Regions from separate parts of the Kitasatospora sp. NPDC051164 genome, predicted to be linked through region 3. Evidence: riboswitches for the same ligand, from Rfam matches in the RefSeq annotation. Region 3 holds a riboswitch; each other region holds the start of a gene.

What was found. A riboswitch is a leader RNA that binds a small molecule or an ion and turns the genes downstream of it on or off. The one in region 3 is predicted to bind cyclic di-AMP.
Region 1: linked by a shared signal. The riboswitch ahead of ACIBEC_RS00915 (hypothetical protein) and the one ahead of ACIBEC_RS36695 (LysM peptidoglycan-binding domain-containing M23 family metallopeptidase) in region 3 are both predicted to bind cyclic di-AMP.
Region 2: linked by a shared signal. The riboswitch ahead of ACIBEC_RS41605 (M23 family metallopeptidase) and the one ahead of ACIBEC_RS36695 (LysM peptidoglycan-binding domain-containing M23 family metallopeptidase) in region 3 are both predicted to bind cyclic di-AMP.

What each region holds. Positions count from the first base shown of each region.
Region 1 covers NZ_JBITFB010000001.1:213,179-219,988, forward strand. Annotated here, with positions in the region: gene ACIBEC_RS00905 (IclR family transcriptional regulator) at 1-243, shown strand, start outside; gene ACIBEC_RS00910 (hypothetical protein) at 561-1,139, shown strand; gene ACIBEC_RS00915 (hypothetical protein) at 1,216-2,445, opposite strand; cyclic di-AMP (ydaO/yuaA leader) riboswitch at 2,454-2,638, opposite strand; gene ACIBEC_RS00920 (hypothetical protein) at 2,862-2,984, opposite strand; gene ACIBEC_RS00925 (phenolic acid decarboxylase) at 3,219-3,548, shown strand; gene ACIBEC_RS00930 (alpha/beta hydrolase-fold protein) at 3,646-4,788, opposite strand; gene ACIBEC_RS00935 (TetR family transcriptional regulator) at 5,087-5,707, opposite strand; gene ACIBEC_RS00940 (SDR family oxidoreductase) at 5,845-6,609, shown strand; gene ACIBEC_RS00945 (Pr6Pr family membrane protein) at 6,777-6,810, opposite strand, start outside.
Region 2 covers NZ_JBITFB010000044.1:44,659-51,468, reverse strand. Annotated here, with positions in the region: gene ACIBEC_RS41630 (hypothetical protein) at 1-222, shown strand, start outside; gene ACIBEC_RS41625 (hypothetical protein) at 229-984, opposite strand; gene ACIBEC_RS41620 (sensor domain-containing protein) at 1,073-1,813, opposite strand; gene ACIBEC_RS41615 (GNAT family protein) at 2,024-2,596, opposite strand; gene ACIBEC_RS41610 (hypothetical protein) at 2,639-3,514, shown strand; gene ACIBEC_RS41605 (M23 family metallopeptidase) at 3,578-4,411, opposite strand; cyclic di-AMP (ydaO/yuaA leader) riboswitch at 4,424-4,582, opposite strand; gene ACIBEC_RS41600 (YiaA/YiaB family inner membrane protein) at 4,779-5,069, shown strand; gene ACIBEC_RS41595 (alpha/beta hydrolase) at 5,238-6,065, shown strand; gene ACIBEC_RS41590 (TetR-like C-terminal domain-containing protein) at 6,143-6,709, shown strand; gene ACIBEC_RS41585 (SpoIIE family protein phosphatase) at 6,804-6,810, shown strand, end outside.
Region 3 covers NZ_JBITFB010000031.1:102,917-109,726, reverse strand. Annotated here, with positions in the region: partial or broken gene ACIBEC_RS36705 (helix-turn-helix domain-containing protein) at 1-300, opposite strand, end outside; gene ACIBEC_RS36700 (DHA2 family efflux MFS transporter permease subunit) at 340-1,851, opposite strand; cyclic di-AMP (ydaO/yuaA leader) riboswitch at 2,164-2,344, shown strand; gene ACIBEC_RS36695 (LysM peptidoglycan-binding domain-containing M23 family metallopeptidase) at 2,347-3,339, shown strand; gene ACIBEC_RS36690 (DUF2470 domain-containing protein) at 3,641-4,360, opposite strand; gene ACIBEC_RS36685 (RidA family protein) at 4,483-4,893, opposite strand; gene ACIBEC_RS36680 (IclR family transcriptional regulator) at 4,952-5,704, opposite strand; gene ACIBEC_RS36675 (sugar kinase) at 5,736-6,810, opposite strand, start outside.

The DNA.
Region 1 (6,810 bases), on a different contig from region 3:
CAGGAGCTGCTGCACCAGCTCGCCGAGGCGCGCGAGCGCGGCTACGTGGTCGACGACCAGGAGCAGGAGATCGGCGTCCGCTGCATCGCGCTCGCCGTCCCCGGCGCGCCGACGCCCACCGCGCTCTCGGTCTCCGGGCCGGAGGCCCGCATCCGGGCCCTGGAGGAGCAGGCCGGGGCCGCCTCGCTGGTACCGGTGATGCGCCAGATCGCCGGCCGACTGGGGCAGGTCCTCGCCCCCTGAGGGCCACCAGCCTGACGCCTCGTCAACCCCCCTTTCCGACACGGGCCGCCGGGCCGACACCGCACGTCCTCCGTTCGAGCGGACGGCGGCGGGGCGGGTCGGGATGCGCCCCGGTCGCGGCGACAGCTCGGCCACCCTGGTGCGGACGCGGCCCGCGACGGTGCGGGCGGCCGAAGCACGAGGGCACGGTGAGCGGCATGGAGCAGCAGGACGTACGGGGCGTCGTAGGAGGTGGCTCGGGATCGCACGGCAGCGCTGGGTCTTGCGGTGACACGGGATCGCACGGCAGCACGAGGGGCAGGAGGTACGGCGGGGCCGTGCTGGTCGCGGCCGTCGTGGCGGGCTGCACGGTGGCGGTGCCGGCCACCAGCCCGTCCTGGGCGCTGCGTCGGCCGGAGCCCCGTCCGGCGGTGGAGGTCGTCGCGCCGGGCGCGCCGACCGCGTCCGCCGTCCCCGAGGTGTCCACCCTGCCCGCCGTGGTCGCCGCGCCGTCCGACTCCGACCTGGAGGTGGTCCGGATCGACCCGGCCCCGGCGGCGCCGCCCGGCGGCAGCACGACCGTCCACGGCTTCGTCGCCAACAGGGGCCCGGACACCACCGCCTCCCCGTTCACGGTCGTGGTCACCCTGCCGAAGGGCGTCACCCCCGAGGGGCCCTACTACCCCGACAACTGCGGGGTGCTGCAGAACGGCCACCGGGTGCGCTGCGTCTTCGGGCCCGGGCTGCCGCCGCTGCGCACCGCGACCGCCCTCGTCCCGGTCCGTCTGGACCCCGACCTGCCCCTGGGAAAACTGAGCGGCGGCTGGGTCGCGGTGCGCAGCGCGGACGACCGGGACGAGAGCAACAACCGGCAGCCGTTCGACATCACGGTGGTCGAGACGACTGCCGGTTCCTGAACCACGTCCTCCCACCGGGCGCCGGGCGCCGGCGAGCGGCTGCCGGCTTGCGGCGACCGGTGAGACGTCCTACCGGTTAGCGGTAGACGCGGACGTAGTCGGCGGCCATGGTGATCGGAGAGGCCCCCTGCGGCGCGGGGTGGTACTGCCCCGCGCACACCGAGAGGTTGAGGATCAGGTACGCCGACCAGTTGGCGCCGACGCCCTTGCCGTCCGAGAAGACCTTGACGACCCACTGGTCCTTCGCGATGGCGCTCGCGTCGGTGTAGTACTTCGGGTTGCCGGGGTTGACGTGGTTGGTCAGCTCCAGCAGGTTCGGGTTGTCGGGGTGGTACTCGAAGGAGTCGATCTCCCCGTTGCCGTTCTTCCAGGTCCACAGGGCCGGCCAGGCGCCGGTGCCCGCGGGCAGCTTGACCCGGGTCTCGGCGTAGTCGCCGGTCTTGACCTGGAATCCCTCGCCGGAGCCCTCGGTGGTCAGGAAGCCGGTGTTCCAGGACTGCTTGCCGTTCTCCAGGGCCGGGCCCCCGGGGGCGGCGGTGAAGGTGGCGACCCCGTTGGCGACGCTGACGTTGTTCTTGTTCAGCCAGTCCAGCTTGTTGTCGTCCGGGTTGTGGTTCCCGTACTTGTACGAGGTGCTCTTGTCGCCGACCCAGCGCTGGCCCCAGGAGATCGAGCCGTTGAACTCGTCCGACCAGGTCAGCGACTTGCCGGTGACCGGGGAGGACGGCGCGGGGGTGGTCGGGCTGGCCGTGGCGCTCGGGGTCGGCGTGGGGGTCGGGGTCGGCGTGGAGGTCGGCGCTGGGGTGGCGGTGGCCGTCGGGGCCGGGGCCGGGGTGGCGGTGGCCGAGACCACCAGCTGCTGCGAGAGCAGGTTGTGCCAGACGCCGCCGAGGTCCTGCCAGAAGCCGAACTGGGTGTACGTCCCGGCGGGCAGGGTGCGCGCGCCGCTGGTGAAGTTCACGCCGCTCGGGCAGATCTGCACGTTGGAGGCGTTGCCGGGGAAGTCGAGGTTGGTGCCGCGCGCGTCCCGCACGCCCACGCCGACGGTCTTCGCGGTGAAGCAGGCCGAGGAGTGCAGGCCGAGCGAGGCGGTGCTGGCCTTGCCCGCGACCATGGTGGCGGGGGCGAGCCGGTCCTGGGTGACGGTCGGCGCGGTGGCGGCCTGGGCACTGCTCACGGACGGCAGTCCGAACAGGCCGGCGCCGCTGATGGCGAGCGCCCCGGTGGCGGCGAAGGCGGTGTTGCGGCTGCGGCGGGAGGGGCGGGCGTGGCGCGGCGTGGCGCGCCGGACAGCAGGCTGGGGCATGAGCGGGCCTCTGCGACGCCTGCGAGGTTAGCTGTCGGGTTCGGGCTGCAGTTGGCCCTGCCGCCTGTGGAACAGCTTCACCCCTAGCCACGACCCGTACGCGTGAGCGCGCGGGCCGGGCGCCGACCTTGGTTCCCCCGCTCCCGTCCGCGTGGTGCTCGGTGACCCGCCGACGGGTGGACGGGACTCGGCGTCCCGGCGGCGGGGTCCGCGAGGGCGGACGACCGTTGCAGGCTAGGCAGGCTGTGCGTGAACGGACAACTCCGTCGGTCCGGTTGTCGTGCCGCTCACAGTGGTGTCGATCAACGACGCTGTGTGGCGGCAGAGTTGATCAATCCCCCGGCCCGGCCGGATGCCTGTCCGGGTTCCTGGCCCGGTGCCCGTCCGGGTGCTCGGCCGAAGGCCTGGCGGGATGGTCAGCCGAGACAGGCGTCGACCTGGCTCTCGGCCTCCGGCGCCCAGGCCGGCTCCAGGCGGTCGAGGCCGCTCAGCAGCCGGGTGCCGCCGACCGTCACGATGCCGGTGGTGTGGACGGGCATGGTGGGGGTGCGTCTCGCTGGGGTGAGTCTCGCAGGGGTGCGTCTTATGGGTGGACGGTAGGACCGGAGCGCGGCGGGTGTCCATGTGCCGGTCGCACACCCCGGCGGGCGGCGCGGTGGCGATCCGTACCGTGGCAAAGATCTGACCGACTGCACCCGGTCGGATAAATTGGAGGCCTGACATTTCCGCAGTGCACAAGAGCACCAAAGCCCGAAACGAGGAGCCGCCCCACCATGATCGCGTCCCTGCCCGCCTTCGCCGGCCGCACCTACGTCTTCCGGGCCGACAACGGCGCGGCCTTCCGCAACACCTACTCGGCCGACGGCACGCGGCTGCGCTGGGAGGGCCTCGGCGAGTCCGCGGGCCAGTGGGAGGACGTGCGGCTGCACGTCGCCGAGGTCGCACCGGAGATCTACTTCGTCAGCTGGACGGAGCAGAGCGGGATCACCGTCAGCCATGTGATGGACCTGAACAAGCTGACGGTGCGGGCCTTCTGGACCTTCGAGGGCGAGGGCGGCCGGGTCGGCCAGCTGCACACCGGTTCGCTGGAGCGGGTGGCCTGAGACCCGTGACGGCCGGACCTCGGGCCCGCGGCTGGGCCCCGGGGTCCGGCCGATAAGCGGCCGGTCGTCAGGCGGTCGGTCGTCAGGCGGTCGGTCGTCAGGCGGTCGGGTTCGGCACCGCAAGGTGCTGGGACAGCCACTCCAGCGAGGACGGCAGCAGCGCGCTCCAGGTCTCGAAGTTGTGGCCGCCGTTCTCGAGCATGCTGTACGAGACCTTCATCGGGCTCCGCGCCGCCTCGACGAAGGCCTCGGTCTCCCGCCGGTAGTCGCCGTCGCCCTTCTTGGTGCCCGCCAGCAGCACGGACACGTTGGGCTGCGGCAGGTTCTTCAGCCGCCACATCAGGTTGGCCTCGTCGCGGCGCTGCTTGCTGCCGCCGAACAGGTCACCGGTGGTCGGGTCGTCGGCGGCGTCGTAGTAGGCCGAGAGCGCGACGGCGGTCGGGAACACGTCGGGGTGGCGCATGGCCAGCTTGAGGGCGCAGTAGCCTCCGGTCGAGTTGCCCATGAAGGCCCAGGCCTGCGGGTCGGACGAGACCCGGAAGCTGGCCTGGATCGCCGAGGGCACGTCCTTGGTGAAGTACGTGTCGGACTGCGGGCCGTTCGGGATGTCCTCGCACTCGGTGTCCTGCGGCAGCGCGGGCGAGGGGCGCATCAGGATCAGGACGGTCGGCTGCATCCGGCCTTCCTGCAGCAGCTTGAGCGCCGCGCCCGGGTAGTTGAAGCGGGTGATCAGGTTCTCGGCGATTCCTGGGAACCCGGTGCTGACGATCACGGCCGGGAACTTCCTCTGCGCGTACTCCGGCTGGAAGTACTGCGGGGGCAGGTAGACGTAGCTCTCGGTGGACAGCCGGCTGACCGCGCCGTCGATCCGGACCTTGCGGATCTCGCCCGACTGGCTGGGCTCGCGGCCCACCGCACCGCCGCCCTTGACCGAGGCGTGGCCGATCGTCTCCACCAGGAGGCGACCGGAGGCGTCCGCCTTGTTGTGGATCACCACCGGGCCGGTGTCACCGGTACCCAGCAGGTCGTCCCAACTGCTGTAGAAGGCGAAGTAGTTGTTCGCCACCAGGCCGAGCGCCGCGAGCACCGCGAACTGGGTGGCGAGCAGCGTGCCGATCCGGCCGAGCACCGCCTGCCAGGTCGTCCTGGCCATCCTGGGCCACAGCCAGACCGTACCCCCCATCACCACGACGGCGATCAATACGGTCAGCGCCAGCACCTTGTGGCTCGTCAGACCCATGTCCTACTTGCTCCCACGCCTCGAACTCCGGACCCCTCCGCTGGGGACATCCGAGGAGGTCACCCCGGTTCCCCTGTCAGGGCGCAGTGATCAACCCTAGCGCCAGCTGGGAGATCGCTGATGGCGGGCTGGGAGGTCGCGGGGAACGGCCGACGGCTTTCAACCGACAGAGTTCAGATGACAGATTTCGAAATCTGTCATCTGACATCTGAACCCTGAACCCTGTCAGCTGCTCGCCGTCATCCGCCAACCGCCGGGCTCGGCAGCCACCACGCCCCACGCCCGACGCACCCCCGGCTCAGGACACCCGCTCCCAGAGCCGCAGCCCCGCCGTGAGCTCGCGCATGCAGCGGGCCCCCAGGTCGCGCGGGGAGCCCGGGCCGGCCGCGGGGGCCCCGGAAGAGGCCCACTGCTCCAGGGCCACCCGGATCGCCGCTGTCGCGGCGGCGGCGGCCAGCCGGATCTCCAGCGGATCGGCGCCCTCCGGACAGCGGTCGGCGAGGACCGCGCGCAGCCGCACCTCCGAGTCGGCATGGACGCGCTGCCAGGCACCTTCCAGGCTCGGGTCGCGCAGCAGGCTGCGGGTCCACTGCATCATCTCGGCGCCCGCCTCGTCGGCCGGCGTCAGCGACGCGACCGCCGCGCTCTCCAGCGCCTCGCGCAGCGGCAGGTCGGCCGAGCTCTCGGCGAACCGGTCGACCCACTGCCGTCCGCCCGCCGCGAGCAGCGGGGCGACGGCGTCCTCCTTGACGGAGAAGTACCGGTAGAAGGTGCGCAGCGAGATGCCTGCGGCGAGGGCGATCTCCTCGGCGGTGGTGGCCTCCGCCCCCTTTTCGGCGAAGAGCGCGGCGGCAGCGCGGGCGATCTCCAGCCGGGTGGCGTCACGGCGGCGCTGGTTCAGGGTCGGGCGTCCGGTCACGGGGTCAGCCTACGCGGATGGGTGCCATTCTGGCGCGTCATGCCGAGATGACTCATCAAGCCTCATTGGCACAACGTGCCACTTGGGCGTACCGTGCCTCTTGAGGTCGAGAGACCACGAACGAACGGAGTACCACAATGGAGCGCTTCAGCGGACGGAACGTCCTGATCACCGGCGGCGGCTCGGGCATCGGCCAGGCCACCGTGCACCGGATCCTCGCCGAGGGTGGCAAGGTCGTCGCCGTCGACGTCAACGAGGACGGCCTGAAGAGGACCCTGGACCGCGCGACCGCCGACGGCACCGCGGACCGCCTGACCATCCGGGTCCTGGACATCTCCGACGAGGCCGCCGTCGTCGCGGGCGTCGCCGAGGCGATCGCCGCCCTGGGCGGCCTGGACGTCCTGGTCAACGCGGCCGGCATCCTCCGTGCCTCGCACACCCACGAGACCACCCTGGAGTTCTGGAACACGCTCCTCGCGGTGAACCTGACCGGCACCTTCCTGATGACCCGCGAGGCGCTCCCCGCACTGCTCGCGGGCGGCAAGGGCGTGGTGGTCAACTTCAGCTCCACCTCCGCGAGCTTCGCCCACCCCTACATGGCCGCGTACGCCGCGACCAAGGGCGGCATCCAGTCCTTCACCCACGCCATCGCCTCGGAGTACTCGAAGCAGGGCCTGCGCGCGGTCTGCGTCGCCCCGGGCAGCATCGACAGCGGCATGACCAACAACCCCGGCCTGCCCGCCGACGCCGACTTCAGCCTGCTCGCCAAGCTCTCCCCCGCCCTCGGCCAGGGCTTCGCGGGCCCGGAGACGGTGGCCGGCGTGATCGCCATGCTCGCCTCCGACGACGGCGCCTTCGTCACCGGCACCGAGCTCCGCATCGACGGCGGCACCCACATGTGACCGCCCGCCCCGCGGTCCCGAACGGCGGGGCCTGTGCCGTCCCCTGTACGGCACAGGCCCCGCTTCGGCGTTTCGCCCGCTGCCGGAAGGCCTCGATGCTGCGTCGGCGGCCGTGAGGGTCCGGAGCGTCACCACGGCCGTCACCACGGGAGCGTGCTCGGCCCTCGTCAGCCCGTTCCGGCACCGGCGTGACGGCCCCTC
Region 2 (6,810 bases), on a different contig from region 3:
GATCCGCGGGGCATCCCGTACGGGTCGGACCGCAGCTGGCTGGCCGAGAAGATCCTCTCCCGGCTGCAGGTGACGGCCTTCGTGCCGGCCCAGCAGGCCCAGGCGCCCCAGGCACCCCAGCCGACCCAGCCATCCCAGCCGTCCGGCTCGGCTGCACCCGATGCACCGACCGCACCGGATGCGCCGACGTCGCCCGCCTCGCCCGCCACGCCGTCTGCATAGCGGCCCCTACAGCGCGGCGGGCACGGGCTGCCCGGCCTCCGCCCGGCGGCGGTCGGCGGCCCGCAGGACCAGGACGCGGCGGGTGCGTCCGTCCTCGGCCCGGGGGAAGCGGCGGACCTCGCTGGCTATCCGGCGCTCGCCGAGCGCGTACCGCAGGGGGTCGAGGTGCCCGCAGCGGCGGCCCCGGCCGTCGTGCAGGGGCTGGACGCGGACCTCGCCGCCCAAGGAGGTGACCCGGACCAGCTCGGTCAGGGCGGCCAACTGGTGCTCGGGGCCGAAGAGTTCGGGGTAGGCGAAGAGCAGGTAGCCGCTCAGGGTGAGGGCGAAGGTGCCGTCCGCGAAAGGCAGCCGGGGCAGCGCGGCGGCCACGTACCGCTGCGGGTGCGCGGCCGAGTCGGCGGCGAACAGCCGGCGGGCGCGGTCCCAGCTGCGCAGGTAGCGCTCGGGCCGGTGCGGGCGGGGCGCGGGGTAGAGGTGCGGGCGGGCGGCCATCGCGACGGCCATCGCCGCCCGGGCGGCCCGGGCGCGGTCCGCGACCACCGGCCGCGGCAGGGCGTACGCCGGGTCGGCGGCGATCACCCGGCAGCCCAGCGCGCGCGCCTCGGCGGCCAGGCCGGCCGCGCCGCCGGGGCAGTCCAGCAACGGCCCGGGGAGGGCGGCGAGCTGGGCCCGGGTGAGGTCGAACAGGGCGCAGTACTCGTCCAGCGGGCGGGAGGTGACCAGGACGTCCGGGGGTTCGGGGGGAATGCCTGGGGCGGCCACGCGGTCATCCGAACACGCGGCGGCCCCGTCCGCATCCGGAGTGCGAACGGGGCCGGGACCGAGTCGGGGCCGGACGGTCAGCGCCTGGTCAGCGGCCGAGCAGGCCCTGGGCGGCGGCCCGGTTGACGTTGGTCAGGCCGCGGACGAGCTGCGCGGTGAGGAAGACCAGCACCACCCCGACCAGCGAGAACCCGGCGATCTGCCACATCCCCTCGACGTAGTAGACGTGCCGGACGTGGTGGCCGTCGGTGTAGTCGAACAGCTGGTACCCGCGCCAGCCGGTGTAGGTCGGGAAGACCCAGTGGTAGACCGGGTAGAGCGCCATCGCCCAGCCGAGCAGCAGGAACACCAGGGTCATGGTGAAGCTGAAGATCGCCCAGGGGAACATCACCACCTGGTACAGCGCGGCCTTCCAGCCCGCCCCGTCCGCCAGCCGCGCGGTGATCGCGCCCCAGTTGCCCGGGCGGACCGGGCGCACCGGCTTCGGGCCGGCAACGTCCAGGGCCAGCATGCCCCGCGCCCGGGCCCGCTCCAGTCGGCCGAAGCCCCGGGCGGCGATGGTCAGGCCGGCCAGCACGGGCAGGCCGAGGACGGTGACGAAGGTGCCGAGGCCGAGGCAGAACAGAGTGATCGCGACGGCGAAGCCGGCGATCGCCACCGGCAGGCCGCTGAGCACGTAGCCGACCTCGCGGTAGTAGTGCGCGGAGAACGGCGCCGTCCAGAAGGCGGGCGGCTGTCCGGTCCGGTGGGCCCGGGCGGGGCGCGGGTCGTCGCCGTGACCGTCCAGGACGTCCCACTCGTGGTCCCGTGTGCTTCGGCTGCTGCTCATGTTCCGGCCCCCGGCCCCTCGTACTGACGGTCGTTCGTGCTCGCTGACGTCGTCCAGTCTGGCCGGACCGCAGGTCGCGGCGGCATCCGGAGGCCTGGCGGATCTGGGGTGGGGTTAACCCCCCGGCCCCCGGCCCCCGGCCCCCGGTCCCCCGGCCCCCGGTCCCCCGGCCCGCCGGTCTCCCTGGCCACACGGGCGCGCCGTGGGGGTTCAGCCGGTCGGGCCCGGCCACTCGTCGACGAGCAGCGCGAAGAGGTGCGAGTCGGAGCGGACGCCGTTCTCGAGCCGGTCGTGCCGGGCCCGCCCCTCCAGCCGGAACCCGAGTCGGGTGAGCACCTTGGCGGAGGCCGTGTTGCCCACCTCGGCCGAGGCCGTCAGCCGGTGCAGGTCCAGGGTGTGGAAGGCGAAGTCGCAGAGCAGGCCGGTGATCTCGCCCGCGTAGCCTCGGCCCCGGAAATCGCGGCCGAGGACGCAGCCCAGGTCGGCGGCGCGGTGCTTCCCGAGGGTGAGTGCGGCGTGTCCGATCGGGGTCGCGTCCTGCGGGTCCTCGGCGTCGGCGAGCCTGGTGACGGCGAGCCGGTAGGTGTCCCGCTCGCCGGCCATCGCCTCCTCCAGGTAGAGCTCGATCTGGTCGGCGCAGGTCTCGCGGTCGTACGGCTCGAACGGCAGGTGGCGGGTGACCTCCGGGTCGCCGAACAGGGTGTGCAGCGCGTCCACGTCGCCGTCGGTGTGGTGGTACTCGCGGATGGCCAGCCGGGGGCCGGTGAGTCGTACGGGGACCATGGCGGCCGACCCTACCGGCCCCCGGAGGCTACCGTTCGGACTATGAACGACGAAGACCTGCGACTCGCCCCGCGCACCAGGGCCGCCGACCTGCTCGCCTGGGCGGCCGAGCAGGGCCGCACGCCGGTGGCCGAGGCGCCGCTGCGCGCGGTGCTGGCGCTGCTGGAGCTGGGCGAGGGCAGGATGCACGACGGCTGGCCCGAACTGACCTCCGACGCGGTGGAGCACCTGCTGTACGAGCGGCTCCACCTGTACGTCCAACCCACCCCCGAGGAGGACCCGCTCGCGTACGGCGACGCGGTCCGGTTGCTGATCGACCACCAGCGGGCGGTCCGGCGGCTCAACGCCAAGCGCCAGGAGCGGCTGCACGCGGAGGCCGAGTGGCAGGGCGAGGTCGCGGCCGGACTGCTGCGCCGCGCCGACCTGGTGACCTGGCCCCGGCTGTACGCGCTGCTGCTGCACGCGTACGGGGTGGACGTCGCGGACGAGGCGGCGGTGCGGCACTGGCTGACCGGCTTCGGCGAGCTCCCGGAGGAGGAGCGGCTGGCCGCGTACGAGTCGCTGGTGCCGGCCGGCTGGCTGGACGAGCCGGACGAGCGGGGCTGGGGACCGGGCCGGGTGCTGTCGGTCGGCATGGCCACGGACGGCGCGCGGCGGCTGCTGGAGCAGGGCCTGATGCGGCGCAGCTACCGCAACCTGGCCGAGCTGACCGCGCTCGGGCGGCCGATGCCGGACGAGCTGGCCGGTGACTTCGGGCAGTTCGAGGAGGCGGCGGTCGACGCGGCGCTCGACCTGTTCGGGGAGTGGACGGTGCCGGGGCTGCCGCGGCTGCTGGTGGCGGAGTTCCCCGAGCTGGCGCCGGAGCCTGGCCAGGAGGAGATCGACGCGTACGTGGCGCAGTTGCCCGCGGAGGAGTGAGACGCCGCGAAAAGCCCCCGGCCGCTCGAACCGAGCGTGCGACCGGGGGCTTTCGGGTGTCCGTTACGGGTTGAGGCCGTGCTGCTGGAGCCAGGGCTCCGGGTCGACCGGGGCGCCGCCGCCGGGGCGCACCTCCAGGTGCAGGTGCGGGCCGGTGACGTTGCCGGTCGCGCCGACCTTGCCGATCTGCTGGCCGGAGGCGACGCCGCCGGAGCCCTTGATGATCGAGGAGAGGTGGCAGTACCAGATCTCGGTGCCGTCGGGCAGGGTCTCGACGATCCGGTAGCCGTACGAGCCGGACCAGCCGGCCGAGGTGATGGTGCCCTGGCCGAGCGCGTACACCGGGGTGCCGGTGTCGGCGGCGAAGTCCAGGCCGGTGTGCAGGTTGGCCCAGTAGCGGGCGCTCTGACCGTAGTGGGCGGAGAGCCGGTAGTCCTTCACCGGGAGGGTGAGGGCGGCGGCGCGCTTGGCCTCCGCCTCCGTCGCGGCGGCCTTGGCCTCCGCCTCCTTGGCGGCGGCCTTGGCCTCGGCCTCCTGCGCGGCCTGCACGCGGGCACCCTCCTCGGCGGCGGTGCGCTGGCTGTCGGCCTGCTGCTGGATGCGGGCGGCGAGCGCGAGGCCGGGGTCGGCGGCGAGCGCGACCGGGGTCTCGTCGGGGGCCTCGACGGCGGGCGCGACGGCCGGGGTGGCCGAGGCGAAGCCGGTGGCACCGAGGGTGGCGGCGACGGCGGTGACGCCGAGCAGCGGGGAGGCGCCGCGGGTCTGACGCGGCATCCGGTGCCGGTTGGCCTCGGCCTCCGGGCCGAGGGCCTCGGGCCCGTCCGCGCCGGGGTGGTCGAGGAGCTGGGTACCGGCTGCGGGGCCGGCCGGGTGTGCCGGGGTGTGCGTCGACGCCACGGAGGCGCGCTCCTTTCCTTCCTTCGCGCCTACCGGGTTAGCTGACGGGTTCGGAGCAGGAAGGTCTCCTACGGCCGGGCCGGAGCCCCGCCGATTCACCCCAAGGAACATGGTTCCCCGGCTCCCTGACCTGCCCGGAGGCCGGTCGGCGGGATTAGGCGACGGCGCACGGTGCCGTCTGGGAACGGCGTTGACGACCGCGCTGCGTTATCAAACGTTAATCCTAGGACGCCCTGATTCCAAGCCATCCGTCCGGGACGGCAGTGGAGCGAGTGATCGGACGTCAACGAACGACCCCTCATACGAGCACCCCATCTGAGTACTCCTACTCATGTGCGGCCCGGCCGGGCGGCCGCATCCTGACGCCATGAGCGCACCGATGCAGAACCGCACGACGGCCGCGTACTACATCCAGGCCATCCTCTCCTTCGCCCTGTCGGGCACCGCCCTCGCCGTCGGGATCGCCTACCTGCCGGTCGGCGGGTGGACCCGGGCATTCCTCGGGATCGGCCTCCTCTACACCGTCACCTCCTCCTTCACCCTGGCGAAGGTGATCCGGGACCGGCACGAGTCGAACGAGATCGTCAGCCGGGTCGACCAGGCCCGGCTGGAGAAGCTGCTCAGCGAGCACGACCCGTTCAAGCCCGAGGGGATCTGAGGCGAGCCGGCCTTCCCCTCTCCCGTCGACGCCCTCTTCAACGCCCTCTTCGACAGTTCCTTCGAGACTCTCTTCGGCCGGAGGCTTGACGGCTAAGGCTATTAGCCTTAGCTTTATGGCTATCGGCAGCAGCGCCGATGTCGCAGCGAAGGACCGAGGAGGCCCACCATGAACGCCCCCATCAGCCCGGACACCCAGTACCTGACCGTCCCCGGCGGGCGGATCGCCTTCGACGACACCCGACAGGGCGACGGCACCCCCGTCGTCCTGCTCCCCGGAATGCTCGACAGCCGGGCCGCGTACCGGCACCTGCGCCCGCTGCTCGTCGCCGCCGGCCACCGCGTCGTCACCATGGACCTGCGCGGCTTCGGCGAATCCTCCATCGCCTGGGACGACTACGGCCCCGCCGCCATCGCCGGCGACGTCCTCGCCCTGCTCGACCACCTCGGCATCGAACGCGCCGTCCTCGCCGGGAACTCCTACACCGGCGCGACGGTCGTCAAGGCCGCCGGGGACGCCCCGGAGCGGATCGCCGGGATCGTCCTGATCGACGCGTTCGTCGAGAACCCGCAGCCCGGCGCCCTGATGCGCGGCGCCCTCCGCCTGATGAGCGCGGCCCTCGTCCACTGGCCCGCCTTCTGGGGCTTCTACCTGCGCCGGATGGCCTTCCCCGGCGCCAAGCCCGCCGACTTCGACGGCTACGTGAACGGACTGGTCGCCGCCCTGCGCACCCCGGGCCGCAAGACCGCCACCCGCGGATACGTCACCGGGGACTCGTCGCCGGCCGGCTGGACGGCCGCCGTGCGGTGCCCGGCGCTGGTGGTCATGGGCAGCAAGGACCCCGACTTCCCGAAGCCGGAACTCGTCGCCGACCGGCAGGTCGCGGCACTCGGCGCGCGGAAGGCGATGATCGAGGGGTCCGGGCACTACCCGATGGCCGACAACCCGCAGGCCACCGCGGACGCCCTGCTGCCCTTCCTCGCCGAACTCGCCTGACCGCCGGCCCGGCCGCCCGACCGAGCCGCCGTCCGACCCGACCCGTCGCCCGACTTCCGTACGGAGAAGCCGAAACCATGCCCCGCGTAGGACTGACCCCCGACCAGGTCGTCGACCACGCCCTCGCCCTCATCGACGAACAGGGCGCCGACGCCCTCACCCTGGCCGCCGTCGCCGCCCGGGCCGGGGTCGCCACCCCCTCGCTGTACAAGCACGTCAGCGGCGGCCTCGCCGAACTGCGGCAGCTGATCGCCGTCCGGGTCACCGAGGAACTGGCTGACCGCCTCGCGGACGCCGCCCTCGGCCGCAGCGGGGACGACGCCGTCGCCACCGTCCTGCGCGCCTACCACGCGTACGCCACCGAACGCCCGCACCGCTACAACGCCCTCCCCCAGGCCCCGCAGTCCGACGACGACCTGGCCCGGGCGGCCGCCCGGCTCGTCGGCGTGATCGTCGCCGTCCTGCGGGAGTACGGCCTCGACGGCTCCGAGGCGATCCACGCTGCCCGCACCGTCCGCTCCCTCGCCCACGGCTTCGCCTCCCTCACCACCGCCGGCGCCTTCCAACTCGCCGAGGACCTCACCACCACCCAGGACCGCCTCATCACCGCCCTCACCACCGGCCTGCGCACCTGGCCGGCGTAGCGGCCCGACCAGGTGCGCAGGCCGTGGTGGGCGGGGGCCGGTGCGGCGGCTCGGTCACCCTCCACCGTCCGGGGAAATGGGGTATTAAGAATCAGTGCCCC
Region 3 (6,810 bases):
CGCCCGGATTGTGGCCTTCTCCCGGAGCCGGTCGGCGATGTGAATGCGCTCGTCCTCCCGCAGGTAGCGGGACGCGCCACAGGGCGGCAGCACCGGCCTGACCGGTGCTGCCGCCCTGTTCTGACCGGAGGCGTTCCGGCCGTTGCGCCATCGCTTGCCCGTGCGGAGGTTGATGCCGACCGCACGGGCGGCTTCCACATAGCCGGCACCCTGCTTCACGAGCCGGAAGTATTCCTCCCGCTCACGCGTCAGCTTGCGACGGCCCTGCCCCGTCCGCTCCTCGCGGATCTCGAAGGTCATTGCACTCCCCAGCTGGGGTGTTGCAACGATCCCTAGAACTCAAGGACCGGTGACGGGGCCCTCGTGCGTGTGGACGTGGCCCGGGTCGAGCGGCGGGGTGGTGCCGCAGGTCCACGCGCAGTCCGGCTCGGCCACCAGGTGGTCCTCGGGGGCGAGGACGTTGCCCCGGACGGTGGCGAAGGCGATCAGCCCGCCGCCGGCCAGCAGGCCCGCGCAGATCAGCATCGCGGTGTGGAAGGCGGAGTCGACCGCGGACGGCACGCGGTAGGCGTCGCCGCTCAGTCCGGCCAGGGCCGGGAGGGCGGCCACCGCGAGCAGGCCGGCCGCGCGGGCGGCGGCGTTGTTCACCCCGCTCGCGATGCCCGCGTGCCGGACCTCGACGGCCGCCAGCACGGTGGCCGTCAGCGGCGCGACCAGCAGCGTCATGCCGCAGCCCATCACCGTGACGGCGGGCAGCACGTCCGCCCAGTAGGAGGAGCCCGGGCCGATGCGCAGCATCAGCAGCACCCCGGCGGCGCACAGCAGCGGGCCGACGGTGAGCGGGATCCGCGGGCCGATCCGCTTGCCGAGGCGCCCGGCGCGCGCCGACAGCCCCAGCATCAGCACCGTGATCGGCACCAGCGCGAAGCCCGAGACCAGCGGCGAGAACCCGGCGACGATCTGCAGTTGCACCACCAGCAGGAAGAAGACGCCGCTGAACGCCGCGTACACGCAGAGGGTGACCAGGTTCACGGCGGTGAACAGCCGGGAGGAGAACAGGCCGAGCGGCAGCATCGGATCGGGCGCGCGGCGCTCGACGGCCACGAAGGCGACGCCGAGCACCACACCGATCAACCCGCTGACCCAGACCACGGCGGACACGCCCTCCCCGGCGGCGGTCAGCGCGTAGGTGATCGCGCCGAGGGCGAACGCGGCGAGCACCGCGCCGAGCACGTCGAAGCGGCCGGTGGCGCTCTCGTCCCGGCTCTCCGGCACGTACCGCGTGGTGACCGTGATCACGGCGGCCGCGAGCGGCAGGTTCAGCAGGAAGATCCAGCGCCAGCCCGGGCCGTCCACCAGCCAGCCGCCGAGGAAGGGGCCGACCGCGGCCGACACGCCGCCGAGGCCCGACCACAGCCCGACCGCGGCCGAGCGGTCGTCAGGGTCGAAGACGGCTTGGAGCATGGCGAGCGAGCCGGGGGTGAGCAGCGCCCCGCCGATGCCCTGGACGGCGCGGGCGGCGATCAGCACCTGGATGTTCGGCGCGGCGGCGCAGGCCGCGGAGGCGGCGGCGAACCAGACCACGCCGATGAGGAAGACCCGGCGCCTTCCGTACCGGTCGCCGAGCGCGCCGCCGAGCAGGATCAGGCCTGCCAGGGTGAGCAGATAGCCGTTCAGCGTCCACTGAAGGGACGCCAGGGAGGCGCCGAGATCGGCGCCGATGCGGGGCAGGGCGACGTTCACCACGGTGCCGTCCAGCATCGCCATGCTGGAGCCGAGCACCGTCGCCAGTAGTACCCAGCGACCCTGCGCGGTGCCCAGGCGCAGGGTGCCGGCCTCGGAAGTGGCCACGGCCCGATCCTGCTCCCCGTGAGGCCCGCGTGACAAGGGTCACCGGCGGGTGTGTCGGTGGTGTGCGGTGCGTGAGCGGACGACCGCGCAGTGCCGTCGATGTCGGCGCAGGGTCGTGGATCAGTGGCGCGGGGTGAATGGATCGCATGCGCACCGTGCAGCGGATCATTCGGAGAGTCACTGCGCCCCGGGGGATGGTTGCCGATTCAAGAGATCGACATTGCTTCACCCGAACGGATGGGTTTTAGTTCAGCGACCGCCCGGCCAGTCCGGACGGATCCACCGGGTGGAACGCCGAGTCCTGCCGCTTCCCGGTGGTTCGAACTGAACTCTGTACGGCAGGAGCGGGGGACCCACAGGTAAGTCGCCGGACCGGAAGTTCGCGCCTCAGGGCGCGGCGTCCAGGGCCGGCTTGGGGTGAAGCCGCGCATGCGGCCGGGCAACTCCAGCCCGAACCCGACAGCTCACCTCGCAGGCGTCGGAGAGGAAACTTCCATGCCTGCTCAGGCTCGTCGTATCGCCCTGCCCCGCGCCGCCCGCATCGGCATCGCCACCGCCGTCACCGGTGTCTCCTTCGCCCTCCCGCTCGTCACCGCGATGAGCGCCCAGGCCCACACCGCCCCGGTCGCCCCGGCCCCGCAGGCCGCCGCCTCCACCACCGCCGCCGACGCCGCGCCGGCCCAGGCCGCGCCGGCCCCGGCCGCTCCGGCCGCCGCGCACGAGAGCTACCGCGTCGTCAGCGGCGACACCCTGTCCAAGATCGCCGACGCCAAGCACGTCGAGGGCGGCTGGCACGCGCTGTACGAGCAGAACCGCTCGGTCGTCGGCGCCAACCCGAACCTGATCTTCCCGGGCCAGCAGTTCGCGATCGCCGGCCACGCCGCCGCGCCGTCCGCGGACGTCGCCCCGGCCAAGCCCGCCAAGCCGGCCGCTCCGGTCACCCAGGCCGCTTCGGCCGCCAAGCCGCAGGCCCAGGTCCAGGTCAAGACCGAGGCCGCCAAGCCGGCCACCCAGGTGCAGACCCAGGTTCAGACCGCCGCTCCGGCCCAGGCCGTGACCGCCGCTCCGGTCGCCGCCGCCTCCGGCTTCGTCGCGCCGCTGGCCCACCCGGTGCTCGGCGAGGCCTACGGCGTGGCCGGCTCGATGTGGGCCTCCGGCCACCACACCGGCCAGGACTTCGTGGCCTCCACCGGCACCCCGCTGCGCGCCGTCGCCAACGGTGTCGTGGTCAAGGCCGGCAACGGCGGCGCCTACGGCAACGAGGTCGAGATCAAGCTCGCCGACGGCCACTACGCCCAGTACGCGCACCTGTCCGTGATCGGTGTGAAGATCGGTCAGACCGTCACCGTCGGCCAGCAGCTCGGCCTCTCCGGCGCCACCGGCAACGTGACCGGCCCGCACCTGCACTTCGAGATCCGCACCGGCCCGGAGTACGGCTCGGACATCGACCCGGTCGCCTACCTGCGCGCGCACGGCGTCGCGCTCTGACCCTGTCGGGGTTTCAGGAACCACCGCTGCTGCGGAGCGAATCGATCCTCCGGGATGGTCATGTCGGGTGACCGCTCGACCGGGTGATCGCCGTGCAGTGGACATGGGCGCGGGACACGCCCAGGCCGGCCCGGCTCGCGGGATTCAATTCCTCGCGAGCCGGGCCGGCCGCTGCCGTTTTCGGGGTCGGCGGTTCGTTTTCGGGGCGGGGTCGGGGTGGGATCGGGGTGGCGTTCGCGGTGCGCCGGTGGTGGCCCGGGCGGTACGTGAGGAGGACGCGGCCGGGCGGTGAGCCGGCGACTCAGCTGCGGTGGGCCGGTTGACCGTACCGGGCGGCGGCCAGCAGGTCGTGCATCCTGTGGCCCAAGTCCTCGGTGTCGCGGGCCGGTTCGGGGAAGACCAGGCGGACGTCGCGGTGGCCGTCGGGGTGGTCCAGGCGCAGCACCAGGCCGTGGCGGTCCAGGGCGAGCGGGCGGACGTCCGGGTTCCGGGCGAGCAGCACCGGGTCGAGCAGGCGGGTGAGGACCTCGAGTGCGTCGGCGTGGTCGTCGGCGAAGTGGGTGAGCATCGCGGCCTCGTGGCGGGCCATCGGGTCGGGGGCGGCGAGGGCGAGGTCGGCGGCGGTGACCGCGCCGGTGCCGTACGGGGTGGCGAGGACGGCGTGGGCGACGTCCACCCGCAGGTGGACGCTGAGGCTGTCGTCGGCGAGGTGGGCCAGGTGCAGCCGGCCGGCCAGGGTGAGGCGGGCGCGGACGCGGTCGCGGACGGCGACGGGGGCGACGTCGGTGACATCGAGGACGACGGCGAGGCCCTCGGCGGCGTGGGCCGCCGCGACAGTGAGCGGGGTGTCCAGCGGGGCGCGCAGCCGCAGGCGGGAGCCGTGGGCGGAGACCGGGCCGTCCAGGTCGTGCTGCTCGCCCAGGGCGCGGACGGCGAGCGAGGAGGTCGTGCTGAGCAGGCTGTGGATCCGTTCGGCGGTGGTGGGCTCGGGCACCTCGGTGTCGCCGGTTGGCAGGCTCATGGACGGACCTCCAGATAGTTAGGTGAGCCTAACCTAATATTGCTGGCGAAGCGTGGCAAGCAGGCCTCGGGGAATGCCGAGGGCCCGGACGTGCGGTCCGGGCCCTCGGGTCGGCTGGATCGTCAGGCGACGACGGCCTGGGCGTCGATCTCGACCAGCATCGGCTCCTGCGGCAGCTCGACGAAGACGGTGGTGCGGCAGGGCTTCACGCCGCCGGGCTTGACGTTCTCCTCGATGAACTCGGCGTAGACCTCGTTCATCAACGGGAAGTCCGCGCGCTTGGTGAGGTAGACGCGGAACATCACCACGTCCTCGATGGTGGCGCCACCGGCCTCGACGATGGCCTTGACGTTCTCCAGGGTGCGCCGCGTCTGCGCCTTCACGTCGCCGCGGTGGAGGTACTCGCCGGTCGCCGGATCCTGCGGGCCCTGGCCGGAGACCTGCAGGATCGGGCCCTTGCGGATGCCCTGGGAGAACATCCAGGCGGGGGCGGGGGCCCCGTCGGTGCGGATCTCGATCTTGTCGGAGGACATGGGGGTTCCTTGCTCCTTGGAGTTCTCGGCGGCTGCTTCGGACTGTCGTGATGATCCGTCAACTGTGGTCGAGTAGGCCGCCGCAGTCGGCCGACACCGCGCGGGCGGTGGCGAGCAGCTGCGGGAGGAGGTCCAGGACCTGCTCGTACGGGAGGACGACGTCCGGGACGGAGATGGAGGCGGCGGCGACGACCCGCCCGCTGGCGTCCCGGACGGGTGCGGCCACGCAGTTGATGAAGGCCTCGTGCTCGGCGTGGTCCTGCGCCCACCCCTGGGCGGCGACCTTCTCCAGCTCGGCGAGCAGCGCCCCGGGCGTGATGAGGGTGCGTTCGGTGTGCGGGGCGAAGTCGATCCCGGCCACCACCCGGCGCCGCTCGGGCAGCGGCAGGTCGGCCAGCAGCACCTTGGAGACCGCGGCGCTGTGCAGGGCGGCGCGCAGACCGATCCGGGAGTACATCCGCACCGGATGGCGGGAGTCGAACTTGTCGATGTAGACCACCTCGCCGCCCTCGTACGCGGCCAGGTGCACGGTCTGGCCGGTGGCGGCGTTCAGCTCGGCCAGGTGCGGGGCGGCGATCCGGCGAATGCCGCGCTGCTCCAGAGCCAGACCGGACAGGGCGAAGAGGCCGGCGCCCAGGTGGTAGCGGTAGGCCGCGTCGCGGTAGACGAATCGTTCATCTTCGAGGCTCTGGAGCAGCCGGAGCACGGTCGTCTTGTGGACGCCGAGCACCTCGGCGAGCTGGTCGAGGGAGCGTTCGCCCTCGCCGAGCTGGGCCAGGATGCGCAGGGCGCGGGTGACGGTCTGGCTCATCGTGCTCCGCTTCGAGGGCTGGGGTGGCTACTCATCGGGCCCAGGCCCGGCCGGCGGGCGGCGTTCGGTCGGTGGGCGGTGCTCCGTTTGTGGGGTGCGGGCGGTCGGAGGGGTGCGGGCGGTCGGCCTTGTGGGCGCCGTCGGTGGGCAGGGTCGGGCCGGTGATGCCGGCCGCGGTGACCCGGGTGGCGGCCCAGTCGGCGGCGGAGGCGTCGAGCAGTGCCGTCACGACGGCGGCGGGCGGCAGCTCGGCCTGGTCGCCGTGGGCGGTCAGCGCGCAGGCGGCGCTCAGGTGGCCGAGCCGCAGCCGGCGGCGCTGGTCCAGGCCCCGGACGGTGCCGGCCAGGTAGCCGGCCGCGAAGGCGTCGCCCGCGCCGGTGGCCTCGACCACCTCGACGGCGAGGGCCGGCTCGGTGACCGCCGTGCCGTCCCGCTCCAGGGCAATGACGTGCCGGTCGGCGTCCTTGACCACGAGGGTGGCGGGGGAGGGGAAGCGGCGGCGCAGGGCGGTGGGGTCGCCGGTGCCGAAGGCGGCCTGCGCCTCGTCGGCGCCGAGCAGCAGCAGGTCGGCGGCGTCCAGCAGCGGCGGCAGTACGGCCGGGTCCCGGTCGTGCCAGAGTGAGGGGCGCCAGTTGAGGTCGAAGCTGACCAGCCGGTCCGGGCGGCGGTCGGCGAGCAGGGCGCGCAGCAGGGCGAGGCAGTCGTCGGAGAGCGCGGCGGTGATGCCGGACAGGTGCAGCAGACGGGCGCCGGCCAGCAGTGCGGCGGCGGCCGGGTCGGCGAGCAGTGCGGGGGAGAGCGCGGCGGCCGCGGAACCGCGCCGGTGGTAGTGCAGTCGGCTGCGGCCGGGGCCGAGGTCGTGATCGTGGCCGGTGGTGCCGCCGACCTCCTTGAGGTAGACGCCGGTCGGGCGGTGTGGGTCGACCGCGACCGCCGAGACGTCCACGCCGCGGGCGGCGACCTCGGCGACGAGCCGCCGACCGAAGCCGTCGTCGCCGACCCGGCTGACCCAGGCGGTCGGCACGCCGAGCGCGGTCAGTGCGCCGGCCACGTTGGACTCGGCGCCGCCGACGGCGAGCCGGAAGTTCTCCACCGACTCCAGTGGG